2 regions of the Aeromicrobium halocynthiae genome follow, and region 2 is predicted to be linked to the other one. Evidence: riboswitches for the same ligand, from Rfam matches in the RefSeq annotation. Region 2 holds a riboswitch; the other holds the start of a gene.

Region 1 (11,320 bases), on a different contig from region 2:
GGTGGCCTGGACGAGCGCCACGCCACCACCGGCGACGATGCCCTCCTCGACGGCCGCCTTGGCGTTGCGCACGGCGTCCTCGATGCGGTGCTTGCGCTCCTTGAGCTCGACCTCGGTGGCTGCGCCGACCTTGATGACGGCGACGCCGCCGGCCAGCTTGGCGAGGCGCTCCTGCAGCTTCTCGCGGTCGTAGTCGGAGTCGCTGTTCTCGATCTCGGCACGGATCTGGTTGACCCGTCCGGTGATCTGGTCCTGCGAGCCCGCGCCCTCGACGATGGTGGTCTCGTCCTTGGTGGTGACGATCTTGCGCGCCTGGCCCAGCAGGGACAGGTCGGCAGCCTCCAGGGAGAGTCCGACCTCCTCGCTGATGACCTCGCCGCCGGTCAGGATCGCGATGTCGGCGAGCATGGCCTTGCGGCGGTCGCCGAAGCCGGGCGCCTTGATGGCGACGGACTTGAAGGTGCCGCGCATCTTGTTGACGACGAGCGTGGCCAGGGCCTCGCCCTCGACGTCCTCGGCGATGATCGCGAGCGGCTTGCCCGACTGCATGACCTTCTCCAGGACCGGGACGAGGTCCTTGATGGTCGAGATCTTGCTGTTGACGATCAGGATGTACGGGTCCTCGAGGACCGTCTCCTGACGCTCGGGGTCGGTCACGAAGTAGCCGGACAGGTGCCCCTTGTCGAAGCGCATGCCCTCGGTGAGCTCGAGGTCCAGGCCGAAGGTGTTGGACTCCTCGACCGTGATGACGCCCTCCTTGCCGACCTTGTCCATGGCCTCGGCGATGATCTCGCCCACGGAGGTGTCAGCGGCGGAGATGGACGCGGTGGAGGCGATCTGCTCCTTGGTCTCGACGTCCTTGGCCAGACCCAGCAGCTGGCTGCTGATGGCCTCGACGGCGGTCTCGATGCCCTTCTTCAGGCCCATCGGGTTGGCGCCGGCCGCGACGTTGCGCAGGCCCTCGCGCACCAGCGCCTGGGCCAGCACGGTGGCGGTGGTGGTGCCGTCGCCCGCGACGTCGTCGGTCTTCTTGGCGACCTCCTTGACGAGCTCGGCGCCGATCTTCTCGTAGGGGTCCTCGAGCTCGATCTCCTTGGCGATGGACACGCCGTCGTTGGTGATCGTGGGGGCTCCCCACTTCTTGTCGAGGACGACGTTGCGACCCTTGGGGCCGAGCGTGACCTTGACGGCGTCGGCAAGCTGGTTCATGCCGCGCTCGAGGCCGCGACGGGCCTCTTCGTTGAACGCAATGGACTTGGCCATGTGGAACTCTCCGGTTCGACGTGGTGTGGGTGGACGGTCCGATGCCCGCGACGGACGAGCGCTGCGTCAGCGGTCCCTTCCCGCCTTCGCCCACGCCCTCATCCGACCGTCCGAATGACTGGCACTCTCACTATAGGAGTGCTAATCAACGGGGCGCAACGCCGGGGCCCGGTCCGGCTCAGACGCTGAGCAGCAGGTAGATCCCGGTGAACGTGTAGTCGACCATGAGCAGCAGCATCGCGAGCTGGCCCGTCAGCCGGTGGCTGCGTGGCAGCACCTCGAGCGCCTTGTCGTGGGCGGCGACAACGGCGAGCACGTGACCCAGCACGACGAAGCCGACCTTGAGCGTCGCCAGCAGGTCGGGGCGGCTGGACAGGAAGTAGGCGATGGAGGCGTCGTCGGCCCACCCGGTCGGGCGCAGCAGCGCGAAGACGACGCCCTGGCCGCGCTCGAGCAGGTAGGACAGGTAGTGGGCGAAGATGTAGCCGACCACGATCGGGACGAGCGAGTGCGCGAGCAGACCGGGCAGTGCACCGCGCTCGGACCTCGAGACACCGCCCGTGGCGCGGGCCGCGGCCTGGAAGGCCAGCGCCGCGACGACGCAGAACAGCAGCAGCACGAGGGTGTCGGCCAGGACCGACGGCGACCTGCTCTGCCACGGCTGGGAGGCCGAGAAGCTGTCGAAGGCCGTCGATCCGAGGAGCGTCGCGATCAGCGCGACGAGACCCGGGCGCACCGGCACGTGCGGCAGGCTGCGCAGGGGGTTGTGCAGGTGGGTCCGCCGTCCCTGGACGAACGGCGACAGGTGGGCGACGAGCGAGCTGTAGAGGTCGAAGGGGTCGGCGCGGTCGAGCCAGCGGGGTCCGGCGACGATCCCGCCGATGACGACCCAGCCGACGTACAACGCCACCCAGGTGCGCACGGTGGTGATGTCGCCGGCCTCGGGCGAGGCGAGCTCGAGCCAGACGAAGGCGAACACCGCCAGGACACCGGGCCAGACGCCCCAGGCGTCGGGGAGCCGGACGAACCCGTCGGGCCGACCGGTCAGTCGCCCGAGTGCCCACTGCACCGTGCGCCAGGGCGACAGGTCCTTCCAGACGTGGCCGGCGAGCAGGGCCAGCGGCACCAGGCCGACCCACACGAGCACGTACAGCGCGCCGATGCCCCCGTTCGCCGACTCGTCGGGGCCGAGGAACAGCTCGCCGACGAACCAGAGGGTCAGCACCATCCCGACGACCGCGAGCCAGGGTCGTCGAGGCGGCTCCGGCTCGGTGGGCGCGGGCCCCTGCAGCCGCGGCGTGCGCCAGGCCAGTGCCAGCACGGCGAAGGAGATCGTCAGGGCCCAGGTGGCCCCCACGACGGCGTAGAAGAACGGGATCGGCAGGTCGGTCGCACCACCGACACCGTGTTGCACGAGTCCGGGCTGGGCGAGCCCGGCCTGGACCGCTCCCGCTGCCCCCGAGAGCACCTCAGGCCTCCGTGATCAGGGGCGGACGACGAGCTGGACGATCGTCACGCCGAGCTCGTGCGACTCGACCGCGACCTGGCCGGGCGTGTCGATGGTGAACGTCTCCTCGGCCGAACCGCCGGCCTCGACGTCGATCGTCACGTCCGGGTCGGAGTGGACGTGGATCTCGTCGACGGCATCGGAGGTGACCGAGATCGTGACCGGCTCCCCCACCCCGACCTCGACGCGCTCGCCCTGCGGACTCACTGCGCCGTCGGCGATCGTGATGTCGACCTGGACACCCTCCGCTGCCTCCTCGGTGGGTTCGGCGGACGGGGCCGACGCGGTCGCGGCGGGGCTCACGACCGGTTCGGCGTCGTCGTCGCTGCCGCAGCCGACGAGCAGCAGGGCGCCGGCGGCAGCCAGGGCGGTCGAGCGGGTCAGCGTCGAGCTGGTGGGGGTCACGAGTCCTCCTGGTCGTCGAGGCCGCGTTCGAGGAGCTCGCGCTCCTCGGCCTCCTCGCGGCGGTCCTTGCGGGCGATGTACAGCACCACCGCGACCACCACGACCGCCGGCACGAACGCCGGGACCGCGAACAGCACGGGGTGGTGGGCGAGCAGCTGCTCGCCGACGGGCGTCATGAGGACACGGTAGGACGTGCCGTCACGCCGTCCTCGTCGGTCTCCTCGTCGGTGAGCCCGTGGGCGGCGATGCGACGGCCGACGCGGGCGACCGCGATCGAGATGCCGGCCAGGATCGCCAGGCTGCACAGCAGGACGATCGCGTTGGCGGCGGCCCACAGCCACGCCGGGTGGTCGAAGCTGCGCTCACGCTGCAGGATCTCGATCTCGGGGACGAAGTCGCGGGTCGCACTCGCCTCGACGGGCAGCTCCTCGGCGCCGATCGGAGGGTCCGCCGGCAGGAAGATCGGCACGGCGGTGAGCATGCGTCCGTCCTGGACCCGCACGAGCGTCTTCCACGTGCCGCCGACGGGGATCGGGGAGTCGCTGACCCAGGTGTCGGGACCGGTGCGGCGCAGCTCCTGCGTGACGATGCCCTCGCCGCCGCCCTGCCACGCGGTGGCCTGGACCCAGGTGGGGTCGTCGTCGACGAGGCCCGGCGTCGTGGTCATCTCGATCAGCACGGCACGTTCGTCGGGAGTGCCGACCTCCTGCGTGGTGATGGTGGCCGTCGCGTCCTCCGGCACCGTCGCCCACAGGCCGTTGGCGACCCCGAGGGAGGTGACGACGATCGAGCCGGCGACGATGCTGCGACCGATGGCCCGGTTCTCCGGCAGGCGGCCCTGCAGGCCCATCGCGAACAGGGCGCCGCACAGGCCGCCACCGACGGCGACCGGCACGGCCATCGCGAGACCCTCGAGCCACATGTCCTGCGGCCACGGAAAGGCGAAGACCGCGTCGTTCCAGAGCTTCTCGGTGTACAGGCCGACCGTTCCGACGCCGAGCCCCGCGACCGCGCCGAAGGCCAGCGGCCGGTCCTTGAGCCGGCTGAGCGCGATCAGCTCGATGACGAGCGCGCACCCGAGGTACAGCGGGAAGACGTGACTCGCCTGGCCGAACACGTCACCGACGATGAAGGAGGCGACGCCCCGGACGATCACGAAGAAGAACGCGGCGAAGAGCGCACCCCCGGGTCCGATGTACAGACGTGCGGCGACGAGCGCCAGGGCCGCTGCGGCAGCGATCATCATCGGCGCGAACACCATGCGGAACTGGGCCACGCCGAAGTCGAACTCGGCCTGGAAGACCGACAGACCGATGAGCAGGCCGCCGAACGCCATGGAGACGGTGAGCCGGTGCAGGGTCTGGTAGGCGGGGTTGGCGGAGTTCGTGCGCCACTCCTGCGAGAACTCCGCCTCGCGGTGGAGCAGGATGATCCCGGCCGTGGAGAGGCCCGCGCCGCCGATCAGCATGATGTGCGTCGGGCCCCACAGCGTCACGTCCTGGCCGAAGAGTCGGTGCCACACGTCGTCGAGCGGGAACCCGATGAGGGCGTAGAAGCCGCACGCGGCGATGTAGATGCCGGCCACGGGCGCGTACCAGCGGCGCGTGATGCGCACCGCGGCGATGCCGGGCTTCTCGCCGTCGCGCGTGAAGATGACCGCCGACATGCCGGCGATGAACAGCGCGAACAGCCCGTACAGGATCAGGTAGTGCGCGGGGTTGGCGAGCGGACCCTCGTCGCGGCCGCGGCCCGCGTGCAGGCTCACGTCCCACATGAAGCCGAGCAGGGCGACGACGAGCGAGCTGGCGACGAACAGAGCCGGGATGGCCGCCCATCCGGGCTGGCCGGTGCGGGCGGTGAGCCGCTCGCCGGCGCGCTGGATCCACTCGATGCGGTGGGTGCGGTGCGCCCAGGCGAGGACGAGGAGCACGGCGGAGATGATGGAGGCTCCGACGCTCAGACCGATCACCTGGTCGAGCGCGGCACCGCCTGCGGCGGGTTCGGCAGCGAGCAACATACCGAGAGTATGAGGCCCGGACGCAGGCGTGACAAGAGCGTGCGGTCACACGCCCGTCATCACGCCGCCACCGATGTGACATCGACGACGGCGAGGTTCAGTGCCCGACGACGTCGCTCGCCTCGCGACCCTTGGGGCCATCGACGACGTCGAGATCGACCTTCTGGCCCTCGTCGAGGGTCTTGAAGCCGTCGGAGCGGATCTTCGACCAGTGGACGAAGACGTCCTCCTCGCCCTCGACCTCGATGAACCCGTAGCCCTTGTCGGGGCTGAACCACTTGACGGTGCCTTGCACCATGACGCGCTCCCAGCTGCTGTTCGACCACCCCTGCCCGGGCGGATCACGGACCGATCCTAGCGCGCCGACACGCGGACTTCACCGTCGGTTTGCCGACCGGACCCCCACCGTTCGACAGGGTGCCCGGTGACCGACGTCCTCACTCGGCCGCCGGCCACATCAGGGGCTCGTCCCGCGTCGGACGAGAGGGATCCTTCACCCTCCCGCGACAGCGGGGCTTCGCCCCTCATCAGTCTGCGGTTGCCCTCTAACCCCCGGCCACAGCGGGGCTTCGCCCCTCATCGAGCGACAGTTGTCCTTCACCCTCCCGCTACAGCGGGGATGATGGAGATCTGGGCCCCGTCGGGCGTGGGGGTCTGCAGGCCGTCGCTGAACCGGACGTCCTCCTCGGCCACGTAGACGTTGACGAAGCGGCGCAGGGCGCCGTTGTCGTCGACCACGCGAGCCTTGATGCCGGGGTGGGCCGACTCGAGGGAGTCGAGCACGTCGGCGAGGGTGGCGCCGTCGGCGCTGACCTGCGACTCCCCTCCGGTGTAGCTGCGGAGGATGGTGGGGATGCGGACCGAGACGGACACGGTGACTCCTGTTCAGGCGATGCGGGCCGCGGTGAACGCGGCGTAGGTGGGGGCGATGGTGGCGTACGGGCCGACGGCGGAGGAGACCGCGTCGAGGGTCTTGAGGCCGTGACCGGTGTTGATGACGACCGTCTCGGCAGCCGGGTCCAGCTGTCCGGTCTCGACGAGCTTCTTCAGCACGCCGACGGTCGTGCCGCCCGCGGTCTCGGTGAAGATGCCCTCGGCACGGGCGAGCAGGACGATCGCCTCGCGGATCTCCTCGTCGCTGACCTCCTCGACCGCGCCGCCGGTGGCCCGCGTGATGTCGAGGACGTAGATGCCGTCGGCGGGATTGCCGATCGCGAGCGACTTGGCGATGGTGTCCGGCTTGACCGGACGGATCGCGTCGACCCCGTCCTTGTAGGCGGTCGCGACCGGGTTGCACCCGTGCGCCTGGGCTCCGAAGACCTTGTACGGGGTGTCCTCGACGAGCCCGAGGGCGATGAGCTCCTGGAAGGCCTTGTGCACCTTCGTCAGCTGGGAACCGGAGGCCACCGGGATGACGATCTGCTCCGGCAGACGCCAGCCCAGCTGCTCGGCGATCTCGTAGCCGAGCGTCTTGGAGCCCTCGGCGTAGTACGGGCGGACGTTGACGTTCACGAACGCCCACCCGTCCTCCTCACCGGCGATCTCGCTGGCGAGCTTGTTGACGTCGTCGTAGTTGCCGTCGACGGCGATCAGCTTCTCGGTGAAGACCGCGGAGTTGACCTGCTTGGGGGTCTCGAGGTTGCTCGGGATGAACACGACGGTCTCGATGCCGGCACGGGCACCGGCTGCTGCGACGGCGTTGGCGAGGTTGCCGGTCGACGGGCACGCGAAGACCGTGCTGCCCAGTTCGCGAGCGGCACTGAGCGCGCACGCGACGACCCGGTCCTTGAAGGAGTTGGTGGGGTTGGTGCTGTCGTCCTTGACCCACAGGGACGACAGACCGAGCTCGGCTGCGAGGTGCTCGGCCTTCAGCAGCCGGGTGAAGCCCGGCTCGGTGTTCGGGCTGGTCTCGATGTCGTCGGGGACCGGGAGCAGCGCCTTGTAGCGCCAGATGTTGGCCGGACCGGCCTCGATCTGCTCGCGGGTGACCGTGCCGAACTCGTAGCCGATCTCGAGCGGGCCGAAGCACTCGTGGCAGGCGTAGTGGGGGCCGAGCTCGCGCGTCGTGCCGCACTCGCGACAGACCAGCTCGCGGGCCGGGCCGAAGGCGCCGTCGCGCAGGGTAGGGGTCCCGGACGGGGCGTTGCCCGTCTCGCGGGCGGACGTGATGGTCACGTGAGACCTCCTGGTCATCTTTCCCGGTCGCGCTCGCGCCGGGACGGAGTTAGCACCTGGCTCGCTGGTCGAGCTGGTTGCTGGGGTGTCGTAGGGCCGTTCCCTCCACCCCTCTGGATGAGTGGCTCCAGCGTAGGGCTCGTCTCATCATGCGTCCACTCGTTCCGACCTGTGAGACGGATCTCTCCACAGGGCGAGACGTCCGCGGCGCCGGTCCACAGGGCGTCGGCGTGAAGACCCATGGGTCGGCCGACCGCGCCTAGCGTCGACGCACGCGCCGACCGTCGGCGCCGCGACCAGGAAGTCTCATGTCCCACGCTCGCCCCCTCGCCCGTCCCGCGGGCCTCGTGCTCGCCCTCGTCACCGCCGGGTGCGCCGTCCTCGCCGAGACGTCCGGCGCCGGCGCCGCGCTGGCGCCGGCCCCGTCACCGCGGCCGGGCGAGACCGTCGTCGCCATCGAGGGCGACGCCGCCAACGGCTTCTCCATCCACCGCCTGGACGGCACCAGCGACCACCCACCAACCGCGTCGGAGACGACCGCCGAGTGCGAGGAGTACGACACCGAGGTGGCCGTCGCCGTCTGCCTGGCCGAGACGCGCGCACGGTTCGACGCGCTCGCCGAGCACCAGCTCAGTCTCTCGTGGGCGCTGTCGGAGCGTGACGGTCGCCAGGACCGCCGCACTCACCGCGGCAGGTCGGCCCCGTCCAAGGCGTCGGCGGTGGCGGTCAACCACTGAGCGACCGCGTCGGGACCGTCGAGCACGAGGTCGGCGCGAGCGACGAGCGCGTCCTGCTCGGCCGAGGCCGAGCACACCAGGAACCCGCTCCCGCCGTCGCGGCGCAGTGCCTCGACGGCCTCGAAGGCGGGCAGGTCACCGAGGTCGTCGCCGGCGTAGACGACGTGACGGGCAGCGGTCTCGTGCACCAGCCCGGTCAGGGCGATCCCCTTGTCGACCCCGGGAGCGCGCAGCTCGATCACCTGGCGCCCGGGCTCGACGGCGAGTCCACGTTCCTGGGCGAGCCGCCGCAACGGCGGCTCCAGCGCGGCCTGCAGGTCGGCTGCGAGTCCGCGCACGTGCACGGCCAGGGCCAGCCCCTTGTCCTCGATGAGCGCCTGCTCGGCCCCGTGGTCGGCCAGCCATGTCGGCAGCTCGTCGGCCAGCCGGACCACGGCCTGTGGCGGCTCGGGCTCGGTGATGCGGTCGGTCGAGGCGTCCCAGCGCTCCGCACCGTACTGACCACAGATGACCAGGTTCTCCAGGCCCGCGAGTCCGGCGAACCCACCGAGCTCACGCGCCTGCCGCACGGGCCTGCCGGTCACGACGGCGATCGCTCCGAGGTGCCGGCCGAGCCGGGACAACGCCGCCACCGAGTCGGGATGGGCGAACGCCCGGGCGGGGTCGGGCACGACGTGGGAGAGGGTGCCGTCGAAGTCCAGTGCCATGAGGGTCCCGGCCGGGTCAGCGAGGAGGGCGGCGTCCGGGGAGCGGTCGGAGGGCACACGCATGAGCGCCATCATGGCAGGGACAGCAGCAGCACCGTGAGTCGCTCGGTGTTCATGCCCTGCACCGCCGGGACCACGGCAGGGATGCCGAGGTCGTCGGCAAGCAGCCGCGCCTCGGCCTCGCGACCGGGCGGGTAGTGCACGGCCGTCTGCGCGGCACCCCCGGCCCAGTTGCCGGTGGCCGCGACCGTCCACCCGGCGGCGCTGACCCGCCCGGAGACCTGCGCGGCGAGGCCGGGCGTGCGGGTGGCGTTCAGCACGCTGACCGCGACGTCGGACCGGGACACGCTCGGCGTGGGGCTGGGCGAGGGCGTGGGCTCCGGCTCGGCCGTGGGCTCGGTCTCCTCGGGCTCGACCGGCTCGGTCCCGGTCGGCTCGGGTCCTGTCGTCGGCACCGGGTCCGGCGAGGGCGCAGCCGATGCCGGCTCGTCACCGGCACGCGTGATGTCCCAGGCGGCGGCACCGGCCACCGCCACCCCACCGAGGCTCACCACGGCGACGACGACGAAGAACCAGGCGGGCAGGACCGATCCTCGTCGGCTGACCGTCCTACGGTGCTCGACCACCCGCCCGCGCCGTGCTCAGACGTCGAAGCCGAGGCGCCGCGCGGAGCGGCTGCGCTGACGCTGGGCGCGCAGACGTCGCAGGCGCTTGACCAGCAGTGGGTCGAAGGCGAGGGCGTCGTCGCGGTCGATGAGGGCGTTGAGGACCTGGTAGTAGCGAGTCGTGGACATGTCGAACTTCTCGCGGATGGCCTGCTCCTTGGCCCCGGCGTACTGCCACCACAGTCGCTCGAGGGCGAGGATGTCGCGGTCCCGCTCGCTCAGGGAGCCCGGATCGGCCGAGGTCGCCTGCGTCGACTTCTCCATTGCGCTCATGCCCGCGAGTCTACGACACGAATGACAGCACTGTCATTCACATAGCCTGGTCCCGTGACCGTTTCCTGGGGCATCCTCGCCACCGGCCGCATCGCCGAGGCCTTCGCCACCGACCTGGCACTCGTGGAGGGACACCGCCTCTCGGCCGTCGGCTCCCGCTCGCAGGCCGCGGCGCAGTCGTTCGTCGCCCGTCACGGAGCATCCCACACGCGCGCCCACGGCTCCTACGAGGCCCTCGCGGGCGACCCCGACGTCGACGTCGTCTACGTCGCCACGCCCCACACGCGCCACCTCGAGGACGTGGAGCTGTGCCTCGCGGCCGGCAAGCACGTCCTGTGCGAGAAGCCGCTGACGATGGACGAGTCCTCGACGCGGCGCATGATCGAGACGGCGCGCGGCGCCGGCCTCTTCCTCGCCGAGGCGATGTGGATGCGCACGATCCCAGCAGTCCGGGCAGCCGTCGACGTCGCCCGCTCCGGCCGCCTCGGCACGATCACGCAGGTCCGCGCCGACCTCGGGTTCGTGGCGCCGCGAGAGCGCGAGCGACTGTGGCGACCCGAGCTCGGGGCCGACGCCCTCCTCGACCTCGGGATCTACCCCGTGACGTTCGCCCACCTCGTCCTCGGCCCGGCCGAGCACACCCGGGCGGTCGCCCACCGCGACGAGCACGGCGTCGTGCTCGCCGGCGCGGCCACGCAGGTCCACGCCGGCGGAGCGATCGCGACCCTCAGCTGGACGCAGGTGGCGCAGTCGGACCGACGCGCGAGCATCGCCGGGGACGAGGGCCTGCTCGAGATCGAGGGACCGTTCCACCACCCCGACGGCTTCACGGTCACGACCTCGTCGGGTACGGAGTCGGTGCACCTGCCCCGGACCGGACGTGGCTACGCCCACGAGATCGAGGAGGTCGGCCGCTGCCTGGCCGAGGGCCGGACCGAGTCCGCCCTGCTGGACCTCGACGACTCCCTCGCCGTGGCCGAGCAGCTCGCCCGCATCGCCGCAGCCTCCTGAGGAGCGCCGGGGCGCGCCCACCCGGTCGCGTGGATAGGGTGGAGCCATGGCGCCGGCAACCGCGGAGTTCGTGGTGATCGCCAACCGCCTGCCCGTGGACCGACAGATCGAGCCCGACGGCAGCACCACGTGGCGCACGTCCCCCGGTGGGCTCGTCACCGCGCTGGAGCCGGTCATGCGGCGCAACGGCGGAGCGTGGATCGGCTGGCACGGAGCCGCGGACGAACGTCTGCGCCCCTTCGAGCACGACGGCATCAAGCTCGTCCCGGTGCACCTGACCAGCCAGGAGGTCGCCGAGTACTACGAGGGGTTCTCCAACGCCACGCTCTGGCCGCTGTACCACGACGTCGTCGCCCCGCCGGAGTTCCACCGCGAGTGGTGGGACTCCTACGTCGAGGTGAACCGACGCTTCGCCCAGCGCGCCGCGAAGGTCGCCCGCAAGGGCGCGATCGTGTGGATCCAGGACTACCAGCTCCAGCTCGTCCCGCAGATGCTCCGCACCCTGCGCCCCGACCTGCGGATCGGCTTCTTCCTGCACATCCCGTTCCCGCCCACCGAGC
Region 2 (11,320 bases):
CTCGAGGGCGAGCGGGTCGATGCCGAGTGCGGCGGCGAGCTGGGCACCAGCCTTGCGCGACGGCTTGCGCAGGCCGGTCTCGAGCTGAGACACGTAGGGATAGGAGAGGCCGGAGCGCTCGGCCAGCTGCGAGCGGGTCATGCCGCGTCGCTTGCGGTACTCGCTCAGCACGCGTCCGAAGGCGGAGTTCGTCGCCATGGAATGCTCCTTGCATAGTTTTGTCTGCGCCCAGCATTATGCTCGCTGCACACTCTACTGGAAGGAGCCGATCATGAAGCTCTCGACACACCTCGGGCGTGATCGCTTCGCGTGGATGCAGCCTCGGCTGACCCGACGCGACCACGCCGTCCTCCTCGTCCGCGTCGCCGGCGAGACCCCCAGCGACGTCCTGCTGGAGACCGAGCGCCGACCCTCGCACCTGGTGGTCGTGCTCGACCGCAGCGGCTCGATGGGCGGGGACCGCCTGGAGCAGGCGAAGGCGGCCCTGGTCGACGTGGTCCGGCGGCTCGGGGCCTCGGACTCGTTCGGCCTGGTCACCTTCGACGGCTCGGTGCGGGTGGTCGTGCCCGCGGGCCCGGTCACCGACCCTGAGGCAGTGGTGCGTCGGATCGAGGCCGTCCGCGCCGGCGGCTCCACCGACCTCGGCGCCGGGCTCGTGCGCGGCCTGGAGGAGGCGCGATGTCTCGACGTCGGTCCGGGCGTGCGGGTGCTGCTGGTCAGCGACGGCCACGCCAACACCGGCGTCACCGATCCCGACGCGCTCAGGGGTCGCGTCGAGCTGGTGCGCGCCGAGGGCGTGACGACGTCGACCCTCGGGGTCGGTCTCGGGTACGACGAGCAGCTGCTCTCGGTGATCGCCCGGGCCGGTGCCGGCAACGAGCACTTCGCCGAGGAGGCCGACACCGCGGCCGCAGCCATCGGCGAGGAGTGCGGGGAGCTCGCCCAGCAGCGGTTCCTGTCGTGCCGGCTGACGTTCACGCCGAGCTCGGGCATCAGGAAGGCCGAGCTGCTCAATGACCTCCCCCGCACGTCGACCGGCGACGGCTTCCAGGTGGACCTCGGCGGCCTGCGCGTCGACGAGACCCGCTCGCTGGTGATCGAGTGCGCTCCGCGCCAGGCGACTCGGCCGGGTCGGCGCCGCGTCGGGGTGGTGCGCCTGGACTGGGTGCTCGCCGACGACCTCACCGACCACAGCGTCTCCTCCACCGTGTGGACGCGCGTCATCCGCCCCGGCGAGCCGGAGGGCGTCGTCGACCGCGAGGTGCTCGGCGAGTGGTTCGTCCAGCGGATGCTGCGCCGCAAGCGTCGCGCCGTTCAGGCCCTGGCCGCCGGTCGCTTCCGCGAGGCCGAGGAGTGGTTCGCCCGCGTGGCCGAGCTGGCCCGCGGCGCCGCCCCGGGCGTCCCCCGCCGCTACCGCGAGGAGCTCCTGCATGCGGCCGACGAAGCCGACCACTTCGCCGAGGTCGCTCCTCTCGAGTACGACCCGGACGGACGCAGCCACGCGCTCAAGTCGATGACGGTCGACATCGCGCGTCGGGCGAGGCGGCGGTCGTGAGGGCGGGCACGACCGACGCCGGAGAGGTTCGTTGCCCCCCGGAACTGTCCGGACGTCGGGTTAGCCTCGGCGATGGTCACGAGTGCCACCCACGCCTCCGGACAGTGGTGGCCGGCAACCGCGTCGCCCGACACGGTGCCCTCCGGAGAAGACCTGGGCCGCACCGACCGGTGCGGTCAAGCGGGCACTCGTCGTGCCCTGACCCCAGGAGGGCACATGGACGTCGATCTCGACTCCTACGCACACCATCTCGACGCTGGGGCCATGCGTCGGATCTTCCATTACGGACACTTCATCCCGGTGCGGCGCGGGTTCACGAAGGCCTTCGTCGACCGGCACTACCCGGGCTGGACCTGGAACGCGCTGATGGATCTGCTCGAAGGTGCCGGGGTCGCGCACCGTCGACCGGGGGTGTCGCCACACCCGCTCTGGGCGCCCGACCGCCTCGTCGAGAGCGTGCACGTCAACAGTCCCAGCGACTACTGCATCGTCTGGATCGACGGGACGGTGACGGTGCGATGACCACCCCGACCGGTCGCGATGACCTCGCGCCGGCACTCCCGGCGGACGGGGTCTGCCGATTCTGCCTCTGCACGCCCCCCTCGCGGGTCATGATGACCGCCACGAGCAGGACCTCTCCGGGTCCGACGAGGAGACAACCATGGTGATGTTCGACGATGGCGGGACGTTCGTCCTGAGCCCCTCGGACCTGACGACGTCGGCGGACTGCGAGTTCGGCTGGCTGCGCGAGGTCGACGTCCGGCGCGGGCTCATCGCGCCGTTGGCGACGGAACCAGATGCGATGTCGGCGGGGCTCGCCGAGCTCGGCGACGAGCACGAGCAGCGCCAGCTGGAGTCGTTGCGGTCGGACGGTCTGAGAGTGGTCGAGATCGAGCGCCCAGATCCTTACACCCCGTCCACGATCGCCGCGGCGATGGACCTCACCGTCGGCGCGCTGCGTGACGGAGTCGACGTCGTGGCGCAGGCGGTCCTGACCGACGGCGGGTTCGCGGGGGTTGCGGACTTCCTCGTCCGCGACGACCAGGGGCGGTTCGAGGTGTGGGACGCCAAGCTGGCGCGGCACGCCAAGGTGACGGCGCTGCTGCAGATCGCCGCGTACGCCGATCTGCTGGACCAGCAGGGCGTGCCGCGCTCGCCGGTCGGCCGGTTGGTGCTCGGCAACGGCGAGATGCACGAGCAACCGCTCGACGACGTCGTCGCCGTCTACCGGCACCGCCGGCGCCACCTCGAGACGCTGCTGACGCGTCACCTCGACGAGGGCGTGGCTGCCGCGTGGAACGACGAGAGCCTCACCCAGTGCGGTTCGTGCGATCACTGTGCTGCGCAGGTGGAGGCCCACCGCGACCTCCTGCTCGTCGCCGGTCTGCGTCGGACCCAGCGCCAGAGGCTCCGTGCCGGCGGCATCGGGACGATCGAGCAGCTCGCCGCGTCGACGTCCACCGTGCCCGGGTTGCCGGAGCGGACGTGGCGCACGCTGTCGGCGCAGGCGCGGATGCAGGTCTCGGCACCCGATGGTGAGGTGCGGTTCGAGATCGTCGACGCGGCGCCCATCCAGCAGCTGCCGGCTCCCGACGAGGGTGACGTCTTCTTCGACTTCGAGGGCGACCCGCTCTGGACCGGCCCGGACGGCACCGATGCCGGCCTGGAGTACCTGTTCGGCTGGGTCGAGAACGACGGCAGCGAGACAGGCGCCTTCACAGGGTTGTGGGCCGACGACCGCGCCGAGGAGCGCGAGGCCCTCCGAGAGTTCCTCGCCTTCCTCGAGGACCGTTGGGAGCGACGCCCGGGGATGCACGTCTACCACTACGCGCCGTACGAGGTAACCGCTCTGAAGCGGCTCACCGTGCGGCACACGCTGGGTGAGGACTTCCTCGACGACCTCCTGCGTGCGGGCGTGTTCGTCGACCTGTACGCCACGGTGCGTCAGTCGGTGCGGGTCTCGCAACCGTCGTACAGCATCAAGAAGCTCGAGCCGCTCTACATGGGCGACTCCCTGCGTGGCGAGGTCGCGAGCGCGACCGACTCGATCGTGGAGTACGAGCGGTACCGCATCCTGCGCGAACGGGGGGCCGATGCGGAGGCGCAGGAGGTGCGTGCGGAGATCGAGGACTACAACGCCTACGACTGCACCTCCACGATGCGCCTGCTCGAGTGGTTGCGTGAGGTCGGCGAGTGGACCGGGCAGTTCGTGCGATCCTCCGGGACAGATCAGTCGGAGAGCACTGCTGAGAGTCAGACGAAGCTGGGGGAGGTCGCGGCCGTTGCTGCCGACCTCCTTGCTGCTCTCCCTGCCGCGGGTCGCAGCGACGAGCAGCAGGGCCTCGCATTGTTGGCCGCAGCCCTCGGCTACCACCGCCGGAAGGAGAATCCCTTCTGGTGGGCCCATTACGCCCGTCTCCAGGACGCAGTGGACGAATGGCTCGACCCCCGCGGCACGCTCGTCGCGGACGCGCCGGTCGCGGTGCTGGAGGACTGGCACTCGGTGAAGCGAAGTCTCGGACGGGTGTTGCTCCTGCGCGGAGAGCTCGAGCCGGGATCGACCATCGAAGAAGGTGCCAACGTCAACCTGCTCTTCGAGGAACTGCCGCCGGACACCGTGCTCGGTCCTGGGCAGGTGCGGACATACCGCGGCACGGGGACGGTCCTATCGATCACTGGAGATACGAACGGCCAGGTAGAAGTGCGGGTACTGCAGAAGATCTCGAGAAAGTTGCCAACCTTTCCGCAGGTTCCGATGGCGATCACTGAGACGCCCGGCTCAAATGACAAGCCCTTGGAGCAAGCAATCCGTGGCGTGGCCGAGTCGGTTGCCGCCGGTGACCCGGTGAGGCTGCCGGAGTCGGCCGCGCTGGACGTCCTGGCCCGCCGCGCTCCACGGCTCGTCGACGGTCTCTTCACCGGTGGCGAGATCACCTCTAGCAACATCGACCTCGTGCTCGACGCGGTCCGTCGGCTCGACCGGTCCTACCTGGGCGTCCAGGGCCCACCCGGGACCGGCAAGACCTACCTCGGATCGCAGGTGGTACCTCGTCTCGTGGAGGCCGGGTGGAGGGTCGGCGTCGTGGCGCAGGGCCACACCACCGTCGAGACCTTCCTCGAGAAGACCATCGATGCCGGGCTCGACCCATCGCTCGTGGCCAAGGAGAACCGCAACGGCGACACTTCGGATAAGGCGTGGGGCGTCTTGAAGGACAAGCCGGATCACGCCGCGTTCGCCGCAGCACAGCCAGCCGGCTTCCTCATCGGTGGCACGGCCTGGGCGTTCGCCAGCGAGAAGGCGTTCGGCGAGGGCGAGCTCGACCTGGTCGTGATCGACGAGGCGGGCCAGTTCTGCCTCGCGAACACGATCGCCGTCGGCCGCGCCACCCAGAGGTTGCTGCTGCTGGGCGATCCTCAGCAGCTGCCGCAGGTGAGCCAGGGTACGCACCCGGAACCGGTCGACGACTCCGCGCTTTCGTGGCTCATGGAGGGTGCTGCGACGCTGCCTGCCTCGCGAGGCTACTTCCTCGCGAGGACCCGTCGCATGCACCCCGCCCTGACCGCGTCGGTCTCCCGCCACTCCTACGACGGCAGGCTCGCGGCGGTCGACGACGTCACCGCCGCCCGGGAGCTCGTCGGCGTCGAGCCCGGCGTTCACTCGGTGGCCGTGCACCATCGCGGCAACAGCGTCCACTCCGTGGAGGAGGCCGACGCCGTGGTCGCGACCGTCCGCGACCTCATGACGACTGAGTGGCAACCGTCGGCCACCGAAGCCCGACGACCGATGACGCCGGCCGACGTGATCGTCGTGGCTCCGTACAACGCGCAGGTCGCGACGATCCGCAAGCGCCTCGACGCGGCAGGGCACGACCAGACCCGCGTCGGCACCGTCGACAAGTTCCAGGGCCAGGAGGCCGCGGTCGTCATCGTCTCGATGACCGTCTCGTCCCCCGCCGACGCGCCGCGCGGGATGGACTTCCTGCTGAACCGCAACCGCCTCAACGTCGCAGTCTCCCGCGGACAATGGGCGGCCTACGTCGTCCACTCCCCCGCTCTGGCCGACCACCTGCCGTCGACGCCGCATGCGCTGGAGGAGCTGGGCTCGTTCCTGCGGCTGACGTCCGGTCCCCTGGGAGGCGACGCGTGAGCGGGGACGGATCTTCGCGCAAACCCGCCTCCACAAGCGCTACGAGTCGTATCTTTGCCGCAGCCGCAACGGCTCCAGCGGCCCGCACCGAGCGGGGCCGACCACCGATCGAGGGGAACCCCACCATGCCGACCTGGGACACCGAGGGGCTGCTGCCCAAGAACGAGGACGCGCGGACCGCGCGCTACCGGCGCCTGCAATCCTGGTACCGCGAGGTCGTGATGGAGGCCTCGGCCGGCGACTATCGCGAGTACAAGCCTCTGGGCAGCTACCTCGATCCGTCCGAGGTCGAGCGGGACAGGTCCTTGAACTTCATCCACCCCGAGGCCCACGCTCACGCCGAGCAGCGGGCCGTCGAGGTGCAGGCCGAGGGCGGCACGCTGAGCGTGCCTCGCCTGTTCCACAACATGCTGTCGAGCATGCCGATGTGCTTCAACCTGTTCGGTGCGATGCGGGCCGAGCCGGAGTTCCTCGAGGTCTTCCGGAGCCTGTTCGACTCCGAGGCGACGGCGATCCGCGAGATCGTCTGCGAGTGGGCTCCACCGGAGCCGGCGCTGCGCCTCGGTGATCACAGCGCCTTCGATGCCGTCGTGCACTACGAGGCCGACGGCGAGCGTCGCTTCGTCGGGATCGAGACCAAGTACACCGAGCCGTTCAGCCGCAAGGACTACGACCGTCCGCGCTACCGCGAGGTGACCAGCGACTCCGGATGGTTCGTCTCCGCCGAGTCCGCTGACCGACTCAAGGCATCGGCCACGAACCAGCTCTGGCGCACGACGCTGCTCGCGGCCGCGGCGGACGGCTCGGCCGAGTACGGTCGCGGGTCGGTGGCGGTCGTCGCGCTGTCCGACGACCGGTCCGCCGGCACGACCGTCGACGCGGTCCGCGCCGAGTTCTCTCCTGCCCGCGCCGACCGCCTCAGGTTCGTGACCATCGAGTCGATCCTCGACGCCGCCGACGGCATCGAGAGCCTTGCCGGGTGGTCCCGCACCTTCCGTCGCCGCTACGTCGACCATCAGCGGCCGGACGAGTGGGCCAGCCAGCAGAACCCGCCGGCCGGGGACTGAGCGTCCCGCGTGGTCGAGCAGCCCCAGACCCCCTGGAGATGTCGTCCGGAGGCGAAGGCGTGACCGGCGTGAGCGGAACGGTCTTCGTCGTTCACGGACGTCTGGAGGACCTCACGTGGCAAGGCGCCGTGATCGTGACCGACGACCGCGGCCTCGTCGGCAAGACCTGGCGCGGGCTCAGCCTCAGCCAGGACGCGCCGCTCGACATGTCGGACGGGTGGGCGCTGGTGCCGGCGGACGTTCCCGTCGCCGCAGTCAGCATCGAGGCGACGTACGACGTCGTCCTCGATCGCATCGACCACTGCCTGGAGCGCTTCCGGTCGGCGATCTCTCGTGACCACGCGACGGCGACGCCCCCGCTCGTTGCCGTGCCGGTCGTCGGCATCGGCCGAGGCGGGTTCGGCGACGACCGCGGCGAGATCCTGCGGAGGCTTCTCGAGCGCCTCGCGTCGACAACCCGTCGACTCGGGCTCGACGTCGCCGTCGTCACCCCCGACCCCTCGGTCTACGCGGCCGCACAGCATCTGCGACGAGGTGGGCCGAGCGTCCTGCCGCCGGAGCTCGAGAATGCGGCACGCGACCTGGGTGGTCTGGCAGCGCGCGGACGTCTCGCGCTCTTCACCGGCGCCGGCGTCTCCGCACCGAGCGGACTGCCCACGTGGACCACGCTGCTCGGACAGCTCGCCGACCTCTACGACATCTCCGACCTCATCGAGGAGACCGCGGGCTTGTCCGCCACTGACGTCGCCGGCCTGATCGAACAGCACGCTCCGAAGACGTTCCAGGCGGACGTCGCTGCACGATTCACCGGCGACCACCGGCCCTCCCTGCTGCACGCGCTGCTCGCCGGGCTCGACGCGCACGAGGTCGTGACCACCAACTACGACCTGCTCTTCGAGCGCGCTGTCGAGGCAACGGGACGCGGGATCACGAGCGTCCTCCCGTGGCAGTCGGCCGTCGACAACGAGCGCTGGATCCTCAAGCTGCACGGCGACGTCGACCACGCCGACCAGAGCGTGCTGACCCGTCACCACATGGTGCGCTACGACGCCGCCAATCGGCCGTCGGCGTCGCTGCTGCAGTCACTCCTCCTGACGCGGCACACCCTGTTCGTTGGATTGTCGATGTCCGACGACAACGTCATCAGGCTGATGCACGAGGTGCAGGAGTACCGCCGCGTCAACGAGGCCGCCGCGACCGGGCGATTCGGCACGGTCCTGGACGTCCGGGGCGATGCGGCGAGAGCGTCGCTGTGGCAGGACCAGCTGCACTGGCTCGACCTGTCGGTGAGCGACCTCGGACCGGGCACGCGCGTCATCCGGCTGTTCCTCGATCGCGTCGCCGTGCACGCGGCGCGGGACGCCTCGTGGCTGCTCGACGAACGCTTCGCTGGTCTCCTGCCGCCGGAGCACCGTGAGGTCGCTCGCCTCGCGCGGGACCTGAATGCGGACCTCCCCGCGGACGACGGCCCATGGGCGGTGCTGAGAGCAGCACTGAGGGAGCTCGGCGCGACCCCGCCGGACTGAGTCGACGGTCCCGCAGCGGGTCGCTGGTCAGCGACGGGTGCGCGGCAGCCGGACGCGTTCGGGCAGCGCGTCCGTCGGGGCGACGGTCCAGAGCCGTGCCGGACGACCACCGCTGCTGCGTGAGGTGTGCACGCCGTCGTCGACGTGCGGGACCAGCAGCGGCTCCATGCGACGTCGGAAGGTGTCGCGCTGCAGACTCGCGCCCAGCACCGCCTCGTGGAGCTGTCGCAGCTCCGCCAGCGTGAAGGCCTGGGTCATCAGACCGTCGGGGTCGGGCCGAAGCTCGTAGCGTGCCCGCGTCCTCGCGACGGCGTCGCGCACCAGCGCCGTGTGGTCGAACAGGAGCCTCGGCAGCTCGTCCACCGGGACCCACCGGCCGGAGGTCGTCGTCGTGGGAAGCACCACGGCGTGGCCGAGCGAGACGGTCCATCCGCGGGGGTCCCGCTCGTCGGCGTCGAACACGCCGATGAGCTCGGGCTCGCGTCCGGCGAGGTCGACGTCGGCCTTCTCGCGCAGTGCCGTGGAGAGCGTGTCGGCCGCCCTCTCCCCCGGTCGCATGAATCGGCCGGGCAGAGCCAGTCCCGCGGGTTCTTCGCGACGCTCGAGCGCCAGGACGGCGAGAGCGCGATCCGTCGCCTCGCGCGTTCGCGGCACGACGGACAGCACGGCGACGTCGACCGCGACGTTGGGACGGGGGAAGCGCGACAGGTCAACCACGAGACCAACTTAGACGACTTCTGCTGAAAGTGTCAGGACCTGGCTCTACGATCGAGTCATCGAGTTAGCGCACTATCGCTCAAAGAGGAGTTGGTGACCATGCAGGAGCTTCACGTCGGCCACGGGACCACCCGCGGCGCCCTGACCGTCTTCCCGATCTGGGGAGAGCACATCTCGGCCGTCGCGGCCGCCGACGACCTGATGGTCACCGAGCAGCCGAGCGGCCCCACCGTGGGTCGGTTGCGGGTGGTGAACCGAGCGCCGCACCCCGTGGCGGTCCTCGAGGGCCAGATCCTCGAGGGCGGCTGGCAGAACCGGATGGTGGCGCGCTCGGTGGTCATCGATCGCTTCGGCGCCGTCGACGTCGACGTCGTGTGCATCGAGGAAGGTCGCTGGGGGGGCGGTGGCGCGCACCGCGATGGGCGCCGCCGGGGCAGCCTGCGCATCCGCGCCGGGCTGCGCGTCGACGGCAACCGGCAGGACGCGGTCTGGTCGCGGGTTCGCGGCTACGAGGCTCGTCGAGGCGCCACCGCCACCTGCTCCTTCACCGCTCACGACGACCGCGCGGGAGCAAGCATCCGACCGTTGATCGGGGGCCTGGCTCCGCTGCCCGGGCAGATCGGCGTCCTCATCGGTCTCGCTGGGCAGCCGATGTCGGTCGACGTCTTCGGCAACGACGCGCTGCTCCGCCGCGAGTTCGACTCCTTGATCAGGTCCGCCGCGTTCGACGCCCTGGACCTGCCCGCCGTCGCGACCCCCGCTCGCCGCGCCCGACGCTTCCTCGACCGCGCAGACCGCGTCACCACCCGCCGGACCGACGCCGCCGGAGCGGGCTGGTCCATCGAGGGTCGCGACGAGTACGTGATCGCCAGCGGTCTCGACCACGACAGCCTCCCGGCCCACCGGGCCCTGTTCAACCCCCGCCACGAGCTCGCGCTCGCCGGCGCCTGACCATGCACTACGAAGGGATCACCATGGCCATTCACCTCTCCCCCGCGCAGGTCGACCGCGCCTGCGGCGTCGTCCTCGGAGCAGCCGTCGGTGACGCACTCGGCGCCGGTTACGAGTTCGGCTGCGCCCGCCTCGCGCCTGGCGACACGCCGCGGATGATCGGCGGCGGTCTGGGGGACTTCGCCCCCGGTGAGTGGACCGATGACACCGCGATGACCATGGGCGTCCTGCGCGCCGCCGCAGCCGGGCGCGACCTGCGCTCCGAGGAGGGTCTCGACGCCGTGGCCTCAGAGTTCGCCGCGTGGTTCGCGACCTCCCCGCCAGACGTCGGGATCAACACCCGTGCCGTGCTCGGCGCGGCCGGCCCCGGACCGAGCGGTGCGGCCCTGACCGCGGCCGCTCGGGCACGCCACGCCCGCACTGGACGAACCGGCAGCAACGGCTCGCTGATGCGCACCTCCCCCGTCGCTCTGGCCTACCTCGACGACGAGGAGGCGCTCGTCGAGGCCGTCCGGGCGGTGGGCGCTCTGACGCACCCCGACGAGGACGCGCAGGAGGCGTGCATCATCTGGTGCCTGGCGATCCGCCACGCCGTGCTCACCGGCAAGCTGGACCCGTGGCGCGGTCTGGCTCACCTCTCCGACGAGCGACGCTCCGTCTGGGCCGATCGACTGTCGCTGGCGGAGAGCCGCCCGGCGTCGACGTTCCGCCCGAACGGTGGGGCGGTGGCGGCCCTGCAAGCCGCGTGGGCCTCCATCGTCTCGACCGAGATCCCGGTGGGCGATCGCCAGCCGTGCGAGCACCTGGTGGATGCGCTCGGCGCGGCCGTCCACGTCGGCGACGACACCGATACCGTCGCGTCGATCGCCGGCGCGCTGCTCGGCGCACGCTGGGGCATGAGCGCCGTCCCCGCGGAGTGGCGCCGCATCCTGCACGGCTACCCGGGCGTCGACTCCCGCGAGCTGGAGCGGCTGGCGTTCCTCGCCGCGCACCACGGCGAGACTGGCAAGTACGGCTGGCCAGTCGTCTGCCACATCGACTACACGGCCTTGCAGTACGGCCGCCCCGCCCTGGCACGCCACCCTTACGACGACGGCGTGTGGATGGCCTCGGCCACCGAGCTCGACCGGCTCCCCGGCGACGTCGACGCGGTGGTGACGCTGTGCCTGACGGGCACCGAGCAGGTGCCCGCCGGGATCGAGCAGGTGACGTTCCGCCTGCAGGACCTCCCCGACCCGGCCGCCAACCCGAACCTCGACTTCGTCATCGTCGACGCGGCCCGCACCGTCGCGGCCCTGCGCGCAGAGGGCAAGAGAGTGCTGCTGCACTGCGTCGCGTCCCACTCGCGCACCCCGAC

The links. A riboswitch is a leader RNA that binds a small molecule or an ion and turns the genes downstream of it on or off. The one in region 2 is predicted to bind S-adenosylmethionine.
Region 1: it holds a riboswitch for S-adenosylmethionine, as region 2 does, so the genes downstream of both, thrC (threonine synthase) here and ABD213_RS10255 (hypothetical protein) in region 2, are expected to answer to the same signal.

What each region holds. Positions count from the first base shown of each region.
Region 1 covers NZ_BAAAPY010000005.1:134,152-145,471, forward strand. The annotation lists gene groL (chaperonin GroEL) at 1-1,263, opposite strand, end outside; gene ABD213_RS09035 (hypothetical protein) at 1,442-2,731, opposite strand; gene ABD213_RS09040 (hypothetical protein) at 2,747-3,175, opposite strand; gene ABD213_RS09045 (hypothetical protein) at 3,172-3,351, opposite strand; gene ABD213_RS09050 (hypothetical protein) at 3,348-5,192, opposite strand; gene ABD213_RS09055 (cold-shock protein) at 5,290-5,490, opposite strand; gene ABD213_RS09060 (ubiquitin-like small modifier protein 1) at 5,790-6,065, opposite strand; gene thrC (threonine synthase) at 6,078-7,367, opposite strand; SAM riboswitch class I at 7,379-7,491, opposite strand; gene ABD213_RS09070 (hypothetical protein) at 7,676-8,104, shown strand; gene otsB (trehalose-phosphatase) at 8,050-8,874, opposite strand; gene ABD213_RS09080 (LytR C-terminal domain-containing protein) at 8,883-9,437, opposite strand; gene ABD213_RS09085 (DUF3263 domain-containing protein) at 9,453-9,749, opposite strand; gene ABD213_RS09090 (Gfo/Idh/MocA family protein) at 9,804-10,760, shown strand; gene ABD213_RS09095 (alpha,alpha-trehalose-phosphate synthase (UDP-forming)) at 10,807-11,320, shown strand, end outside.
Region 2 covers NZ_BAAAPY010000006.1:176,304-187,623, reverse strand. The annotation lists gene ABD213_RS10265 (helix-turn-helix domain-containing protein) at 1-198, opposite strand, end outside; gene ABD213_RS10260 (vWA domain-containing protein) at 272-1,555, shown strand; SAM riboswitch class IV at 1,630-1,744, shown strand; gene ABD213_RS10255 (hypothetical protein) at 1,772-2,077, shown strand; gene ABD213_RS10250 (TM0106 family RecB-like putative nuclease) at 2,217-5,702, shown strand; gene ABD213_RS10245 (PGN_0703 family putative restriction endonuclease) at 5,828-6,769, shown strand; gene ABD213_RS10240 (SIR2 family protein) at 6,838-8,295, shown strand; gene ABD213_RS10235 (NrtR DNA-binding winged helix domain-containing protein) at 8,323-9,012, opposite strand; gene ABD213_RS10230 (ARPP-1 family domain-containing protein) at 9,112-9,963, shown strand; gene ABD213_RS10225 (ADP-ribosylglycohydrolase family protein) at 9,987-11,320, shown strand, end outside.